DNA from 2 places in the Desulfosporosinus sp. Sb-LF genome. Region 1 is predicted to be linked to the other one. Evidence: riboswitches for the same ligand, from Rfam matches in the RefSeq annotation. Region 1 holds a riboswitch; the other holds the start of a gene.
What was found. A riboswitch is a leader RNA that binds a small molecule or an ion and turns the genes downstream of it on or off. The one in region 1 is predicted to bind thiamine pyrophosphate.

Region 1 (4,474 bases):
GTTAACGCCAAAGCTTGCAGGTTTTTCGGGGTAGAAAACCCGAACGAAGGAGTTAATGGGCAAATACAAGAAGCTTTCGGTAGTATAATTGAAACGTATCAAAAACAGGGTTATGCTACTAACTCCATAGTTTTTAGCGCCTTGGGCTGGCATGATGAGGACCGGGACACCGTGAAGTATTTATTGAATCATTCCGGCCTGTCGGCACAGTTTGTAGCGCTCGAGGACTTGAGGATTTCTGAAGACCGGTTGTGTGCTCTGGCCGAGGAGCAACTCGTACCCATTGATGTGTGGTATCGTCTTCATGCCTTAGAGAAACTCGCTGAAGACAATGATGAGAGAGATCGATACCCGACGGGGGCACACGTCCTTGATTTGGTAGCTAGAGGTAAACTAGCAATTATCAATCCACCCTCAGCATTTGTAGCGCAAACCAAGGCACTTCAAAGCTTGATCTGGAATTTACATGAAACTGGTGAGTTTTATACGACTGAAGAACATCAGTGGATTGAGACTTATATGCTTCCTACCTATATGGAAAACCGGTTTCTAAACAAGGAACCATATGTGACCAAGCCCATCTTTGGCCGAGAGGGTGGGGCTGTTAGTCTATTTGAAGCGGACGGCCAACTTGTTGAAAAGGATAAGGATGACTTCTATTGGGATCAACCGATGATTTATCAGAAAAGGGTTGATATGGAAGTGGTTGAAAGTAATACTTTGAGTGGGCCTTATCAAGGAAGGCTGCTATGGGGTTCTTTTTTGGTCGGAGGCAAAGCTTCAGCTGTAAGTGCCCGTATCGGGGAGCGAATCACCGGCAATCTCTCGTGTTTCTTGCCTATATGTCTAAAAACTATTAAGGAGGAAGATGGTAAATGTATCTGATTAACTTTCTTAAGTATTTAGGGGTCACGATTCCTTTGATGTTATTAGCTGTGATGCTCTTTACATACACAACACCCTACAAAGAATTTCAGATTATGGCTTTCGGGGATGATCTGGAAAATCCGCAGAAGGTCGCTGCTGCCAAAGCCGTGGCATTTGATTTAGGAGGTAAGATTCTGGGCCTTGCTATTCTCCTTGCATCAGCCATTTATCACTCGGTAGACCTCCTAGATATGACTGTTTGGACACTGACCGGAACCGTCTTCTTAATTATCGTATACTGGCTCTTTGAATTATTAACCCCTACTATTAAGGTACGTCGTGAAATACCTAATGGTAATGTGGCGGTCGGTATTTTCTCTTTCTGTTTAAGTATAGCAACGGGAATACTAATGGCTTCGTTAATTAGTTATTAATTTCTTAACCTAAGGATAGACTCAAGGCTAGAAGCCGTAACTCATGTTTCCAAGCTGAGCCCTTATAGAATCTTTCACATTATGTATTGCCTCTCGAAACGTTTCCAGTAAAATTTATTCCAATTTTTGCATTGAATCCTCATAGATATAGAAGTATATTAAGTGTATAGATTAACCGCCACAAATTAATTATGTTTTTTCAGGGGAGCTGGATGAGGCCGGCTGAGATAAAGACCCAATAAAGTCTTTGACCCTATAACCTGACCCGGATAATGCTGGCGTAGGGATGGAAAAATCAGTAATGTGAATCATTACAAATGTTTTTACCGCAACCTATTTTAGGATTGCGGTTTTATTTTTTTAAAGAGGAGGCAAAACAAATGATCGGAAAAGTAAATGATGATTTCTTTGAAAAAAATATCTTATCCTTTACTGGAGAACAAAAACCCGAGGTCATCATTGGGCCAAGTATGGGTGTCGATGCGGCGATTCTCAAAATTGGCGATCGTTATATGGCTATAGCCGAAGATCCCATCTTCCCTAGTATGACCATGTCAGCTGATGATTTCGCATACGTCACTGTGCATATTGGAGCAAGTGATGTTGCGGTAATGGGAATTAAACCCCAATTTATGACTTATTCCCTACTTCTACCTCCCGGTACAGAAGACAATTATACAGGAGAACTGATTAAGAGTATCAGTAAATATGCCAGCGAATTAGGAATTTCCATCGTTGGTGGACATACAGGATATTACGGGGCAGTAGTCGTACCTACTATCGGAGGAATTACGGTTTGGGGGCTCGCTGATGAGTATATCTCGCCTAAGGGGGCTCAAGTAGGTGATGACGTTCTAATCACCAAAGGTGCTGCGATCGAGGCAGGAGCTTTACTTGGTTATGAACATAAAAATTTTCTGTCCACCGTCTTAGCCCCTTCTCTAGTCAACAAAGCTGCGGAAAGAATGAAAGATGTATCTGTTGTAAAGGATGCCCACATAGCGTCGACTGTTGGTGGGGTTCACGCCATGCATGACGCTACAGAAGGTGGCGTTATGAGAGGTTTATGGGAGGTAGCCCAGGCTTCAGGTAAAGGAATGCTAATTGATAAGAATAAGATATTTGTTCCTGAAGACATCGCTGCTCTGTGTAATTATTTTAAGCTTGATCCATTAGAAATCATCAGTGAAGGAACATTGGTCTTAACCTGTTCTACTAAAAAAACTGCCGAATTGATGGCCGCTTTTGCCGAACAAGGGATAGACTCTGCTATAGTGGGTAAAGTCACGTCCCCAGACAAAGGTTGTTACTATATGGATAACGGTGAAAAATATGAACTCATTCCGCCTCCGATTGATAAATTCTGGGATGTGTTTTTTAGCCCACTGCTCTCACCAGAGAGCCCTTCAATTCAAGAAACAAATGGAACTTCAATAAAGCTATGTACAGAGCTCCAAGCATGTGTAAGCATACTCTGTCAAGAGAACATCTATAGAATGCTACCGGAAATTGGGGCAAACATTGCCTATGCATCTCCAATGAGCAAATCACTTGATGAAATAGCCGGTATTCCAGGCAGAATTCTCCGTTATAAAAACACCACCGTTACACTGGGTCTACCTGAACTCGGAGGTTCCGTGAACATGGGTGAAACATTGTTAAGTCTTCGCAAATATTCCCCTCAGACACGTTGCCTTATTAATCTGAGAAACACCCCTGCTATTCTTCAGGCTTCTAGTAAGGCGGGTTTAACGGTATCCAAAATGCCTACTGCCTTAGACTACAGGCAAAATGAAGGTGATTTTATTCGGGATCTGGAAGGAATGTTTATGGAAACTGATATACTCCCGGATGTTATCTCCATTCCTGATAGAATAAACTTGGAGATTCTAATTCTGATCCTAGCCGAAACCCTTGATGAATTGACTGAAAAGATATTAAAGATAAACTCATTATTAAACTAAGGGCGAGAACTTTTGAAGATACCTATAAAAACTTTCTGCTCCTGCTCTCTGTTCCCTTATGTCCTCCACTCTTTATACAGGTTACATGGCCCACATTACTTAGGAGGAACTGATATCAGTTACATCGTTGGCCTCTTAGCCGGTGTTCTGGGGGTTCAATTAATCAAAAGTCACCAAGAAAATCGACTCAATCTCGCCTACCACAGGCATAGGCAAACAAAAAAGGAAAACATAGGAGCAGGTACATTCTTTCTCACGAAAATGTACCTGCTCCTATGTTTTCTTGACCCCACAATGCCGTTGGACTATTTGGTTTCTGACCCTGCTCTCGCAGGTGGGCGTCTTCACTTTACAGTTCAGTCTTCCCTTTCCTAAAAAGGGCTTGACCTACTAGGAAAGATTATTAAACTCCCGGTCATCTATATAGGATCAAAACCAAATAAAAATCTTCGTACATCGCAGGAAGGATATATAATGTTATTTCCTTGCGGCGTATTGCTATTGTAGCAAGATAAATTTTTTAATGCATTAGTTGATTATTGGTTATAATGACAGCTATATCCTGTCTCTCTATACTCCCCAATTAGTCTTTCTGTAGTATTAAATCAGATTCGATTTACTTGCCAAAACAATTCCCCAGCTATAACATATGGTTATATACAACTAGGGAGGTTGAATTTATGTCCCATTTACTTAAACCATTACAAGCAGGCCCGTTAACTCTAATTAACCGTTTAGTAATGCCACCCATGGCTACCGCGAAAGCAGATCCCAATGGGAAAGTAAACCAGTCAATTCTAGACTACTATGCAGAAAAATCCGAAGGCGGCTACCTTTCGCTTATAATCATTGAACACAGTTTTATCAAGTTAGATGGGAAAGCAAGTGACCTACAGCTTTCCGTTTCAGACGACAGCATGGTTGAAGGCCTAAAGAAATTAGCGGAGGTCATTCACCGTAATGGCTCTAAGACTATGATGCAAATAAATCATGCTGGAAGCAATACTACTCAAGAAATTACCGGAACTACCCCAGTAGCTCCTTCAGCAGTTTCACACCCACGTAGAGGGGGTATGCCAAATGAGCTTACCCGCGAGGGAATTGCGAATATCATCAGTGCCTTTCAAAATGCAGCTCGACGTACTAAGGAGGCTGGCTTCGATGGCGTAGAAATCCATTCCGCCCATGGTTACCTTCTCAATCAATTTT
Region 2 (4,474 bases), on a different contig from region 1:
CTAATCCCGGGTTTATGATTCCTGATATGTTTGACGCAGCAGTCAGCAAAAATCTACGGGCACTGTACGTTTTGGGAGAAGATCCAGTGATGACAGATGCTGATGCCAACCATGTGCGTAAAGGTCTGCAGGCCCTCGACTTCCTCGTAGTTCAAGAAATCTTTATGTCTGAGACCGCTAAACTGGCGGATGTAGTGTTGCCAGGGGCTAGTTTTGCAGAAAAAACGGGTACATTCTCGAACACGGAACGTCGAGTGCAAATGGTTAATAAAGCGATCGAGCCTATTGGAAACGCAAAGGCTGATGGGGACATCATTTGTGAATTGGCTAACCGTATGGGTTACTCCTTCCCATATCAGTCTTCGGAAGAAGTTATGCAGGAAGTGGCGAAGCTGACTCCCCAATTTGCAGGGATTACCCATGCTCGTTTGGGTACGCAAGGATTGCAATGGCCGGTGCCGCATGCTGAACATCCAGGAACCAAGTTCTTACATGAAGGAAAATTCAACAGGGGTAAAGGACTGTTTGTGTCAGTAGACCATCAGTTACCTGGGGAACAACCTGATGAGGAGTATCCGTTCTTACTCAATACGGGGCGTAAACTTTCCCATTATAATGTTTTCACGCAAAATTCGAAGGGGTTAGAGGATTACTCACCTGAAGAGTTAGCAGAGATTAATCCTTCTGATGCCAAACGGCTCGGACTAGAAGACGGTGAAGTCGTCAAGGTGGCATCCCGTCGGGGAGAACTGGAAACAAAAATAAAGCTGACGGAACGAGTACCCCTTGGAATGGTCTTCATGACTCTGCACTATATGAAATCCCCCACCAACGTCTTGACTAATGGGGCGTATGACAAAGTCACTAAGACTTATGAGTACAAAGTCTGTGGGGTAAAGATTTCAAAAATTAGTTAATACAAAAAAATGGGCCTTCTCTTTAATGAAGGTCCATTTTTTTTGTATTATCGCAGTTCAATAAACTTATTTGTCCATAATGCGGTTCATGAGGCGCATCGAACACATTTCTCCGCACATGGTGCAGCTGTCTTGGTGCTCGGGGGCGGACTCTTTACGATAACGCTCCGGTTTTTCCCGGTCCAAGGCTAGGTCAAACATTTTTGTCCAATCCAAAGCCTGCCTAGCCTCGCTCATCTCTCGATCCCATGCTGCAGCGCCGGGTACTCCTTTGGCGATATCTCCGGCATGAGCTGCAATCTTGGCCGCTACGATCCCTTCACGCACGTCGTCCAAAGTAGGTAGACGAAGGTGCTCAGCTGGTGTCACATAGCAGAGGAAATCCGCTCCTGCGGAGGCGGCTAAAGCTCCACCTATAGCACTGGTGATGTGATCGTAACCTGGCGCAACATCCGTGACCAACGGTCCCAAGATATAAAAGGGTGCACCGTGGCATAGCTTTTTCGCTATCTGGACATTTGCTACAACTTCGTTCAAGGGAACGTGGCCAGGTCCTTCAATCATGACTTGAACATTGCGTTTCCAAGCCTTCTGAGTTAGTTCTCCAAGGACAATCAATTCGGAAATTTGAGCTCCGTCTGTAGCATCCCCGATACTACCAGGACGGCAAGCATCCCCTAGGCTCAAGGTAACGTCGTATTCTGCGCATATATCTAGAAGATCATCAAAATACTCATAAAAAGGGTTTTCCTTCCCGGTTAATTCCATCCAGGCATACAGTAGGGAACCACCCCGGGAGACAATGTTGGTGACGCGGGAGGTCTGTCGGAAGTGCTGGGCGGTTTCTTGGTTGATGCCGGCGTGGATTGTTACAAAATCTACACCGTCTCGGGCGTGCTGTGCTACCACAGCTAAGAACTCTTGGGGTGTAATGTCTTCCAATTTTTTGTCCAAGTAACCAAGGGCATCATACATAGGAACCGAACCGATCATAGCTGGGGACATTTCGATGAGCCGGTGGCGAAATTCAACGGTTTTACCGTAGTTGCTGAGATCCATAATCGCTTCAGCTTTCATGTCCAGAGCCATGCGTACTTTGGCCAGTTCACTGTCGAGGTTGGCACAATCTGGGGAGATACCCAAATTGACATTAATCTTTGTCTTCAGTCCCAAGCCAACACCCTCCGGACTTAAAGAGGTGTGATTGTGGTTAGCTGGGATGACAATACTGCCCGCCGCTACTCGAAGTCTAATTTCCTCAGCCGTCAGCCCTTCTTTCGCGGCGACTGTTTGCATTGCCGCTGTGATGACCCCGTTTTTGGCTTGTTCCATCTGTGTACTCATCAAATCACACTCTTTCTATATGCTTCATATTGCGAATAGGTCTGTGTCTCCATAATACGTTGTAAACTCTTTATCTTACCCGGAATGTCTAGATTGCCCACAATCTCGGTGACAAGGCAATGGTCCGAGCTCCCGCCTTAACAACTTCGGCCAGATTGTGCTCCTTGATGCCGCCAATTGCGACGAACGGGATCTCCAAATTCTTGACGACGTAGTCTAAATAGTCCAGTCCTACTGGATCACACACATCGATTTTGGTATGGGTGGCAAATGAAGGTCCTACTCCGATGTAATCTGTGCCATCCTTTACAGCAACCTGTGCTTGAGCAGGCGAATGGGTGGAACAATTTGCATGGAACAGCCTTCCTTTCACTTGATCACGTACGTGTTTACTGTGGTTCCCGTCTTACTGCCATGGTACCAGGGAGGGCTTAAACTATAAAAAAAATGAGAACTGCGGTAAGCAGTTCTCATTTATATTCCTAAATATAAGTAAAACGATTAGCTTTCCTCCGCTGGTATTACCCAGATCAGGTTCAAAGGGATCGAGTTTCCTCATCTCAGCCCCGAAGGGCACCCCTAGCAAACGACGTATTTAGTTGAGTGGGCATTAATACTTGTCCAGTTAAGTATTAATATCATTATATAACTAAACGATAGAAGTGTAAATTAAATAGATCATTCCCACTTTTCCTGCCTGAGGTGTCTTCCATACGAGAGACGCAAATGCCTGAGGAGGAGAGAGCAGGTCGATCGTATCATGAGCTATTCAAGATTACTAATGTGACAGTAAAAGTTTGATGTGGTACATTAAGGTATATGAAAAATGAAAAGTGACCGATGCGATCAGAGTCCCGTAACTATTATTAAGAACGGATTCGGACACGCTTCTCGTCTGCTGAATACGAGGAGGTCTTCAAAAATTACTAAGTCACTACAGAAACCCAAGGAGCAACTTCCAATGTTGAACGCTACCGGGATTTTATTAGCCGGTGGGAAAAGCTCACGAATGAATAAAGATAAGGCCTTCCTTGAACTGGAGGGCAAGCCTTTAGTGGAGCGGAGTTTAACTGTCTTACAAGGAGTATTTGCAGAAGTTTTGATTAGCAGCAATAAGCCTGAACTGTATGCAGGCTATGAAGTACCGGTCATTTTAGATGAGATTCTTGGCCGAGGCCCTTTAGAAGGTCTTTATCAGGGTTTAAAAGCGGCGACCTATGATAAGGTTTTTTTCGTGGCCTGTGATATGCCATTTTTAGAAGTAGATCCCATCCGCTTTTTGGCAAAATGGATTCCGGAGTATGATGTTGTTGTTCCACGGCTTCAATTCGGCCTCCACCCACTACACGCCTTTTATCATCGACGTTGCCTTCCCGCAATCAAAAATAATCTCGAGGCAGGTTGCCTCAAGATTATTGATTTTTATCAAGCTTGTTCAGTGAAATATGTGGGAGAAACGGAACTAGAAGCCTTTTCAAATTTGAGCGACGTCTTCTGTAACGTGAATACACCTGAAGAATGGACTGCTATCCTTAAACGAAAAAGGACACTTACATCAAATGACTATTAAACTCAATGTGCTTATTAACTGGACTCGTTTAGGTACCTAAGCGAGATTCGACTTCAAACCGTGAAAAGCGAAATTATCAGCGAAGAATTCGCTCAGGGCAGGTATAAATATTAAGGCGTTGCTCTCTGGCAAACCCCACAACGGTGATATTTAGAGCGGTAGCTTGAGAGAGGGCCATGTCCGTAGGTGCACCACGGGCAATGAGAATGGGCACCTTCATTTTGGCAACTTTGAGTAGTATTTCGGAAGAGACTCGGCCACTGAAGAAAATTACATGGTTTTCAAGATTTAAGTTTGATTGAAAGGCCTTGCCACTAAGTTTATCAAAGACATTATGTCTGCCGATATCATAGCTTGTTAGGAGTACATTGCCCTGAGAGCCCACTCCGCCACTGTGTATTCCGCCGGTTTCTTGAAAGAGCGGAAGATAGGACTGCAAAAACTTAGCATAATCATAGGCTACCTGGAGTGGTATGCGTAGGTTCGATGTAAGCGGTTTAACCATCAGGACATCATTTGCAAAGCAAAAGGAGGCTCTACTTTTGCCACAACAGGCGGAAACAAATCGTTTGCTCATGAGTTCTTTTTGCAACAGACATGGTTTTCCTTCCACCCAAACCAAGTGGTCTAAAGGATCGTGGCG

Region 2: it holds a riboswitch for thiamine pyrophosphate, as region 1 does, so the genes downstream of both, E4K68_RS06170 (thiamine phosphate synthase) here and E4K68_RS15535 (thiamine-phosphate synthase family protein) in region 1, are expected to answer to the same signal.

What each region holds. Positions count from the first base shown of each region.
Region 1 covers NZ_SPQR01000010.1:89,471-93,944, reverse strand. Annotated here, with positions in the region: gene E4K68_RS15545 (glutathionylspermidine synthase family protein) at 1-885, shown strand, start outside; gene E4K68_RS15540 (DUF350 domain-containing protein) at 876-1,301, shown strand; TPP riboswitch at 1,493-1,606, shown strand; gene E4K68_RS15535 (thiamine-phosphate synthase family protein) at 1,682-3,265, shown strand; RNA gene ssrS (6S RNA) at 3,550-3,733, opposite strand; gene E4K68_RS15525 (NADH:flavin oxidoreductase) at 3,946-4,474, shown strand, end outside.
Region 2 covers NZ_SPQR01000003.1:324,684-329,157, reverse strand. Annotated here, with positions in the region: gene fdhF (formate dehydrogenase subunit alpha) at 1-917, shown strand, start outside; gene thiC (phosphomethylpyrimidine synthase ThiC) at 984-2,261, opposite strand; partial or broken gene E4K68_RS06170 (thiamine phosphate synthase) at 2,261-2,604, opposite strand; TPP riboswitch at 2,752-2,852, opposite strand; gene E4K68_RS06165 (molybdenum cofactor guanylyltransferase) at 3,223-3,831, shown strand; gene fdhD (formate dehydrogenase accessory sulfurtransferase FdhD) at 3,908-4,474, opposite strand, start outside.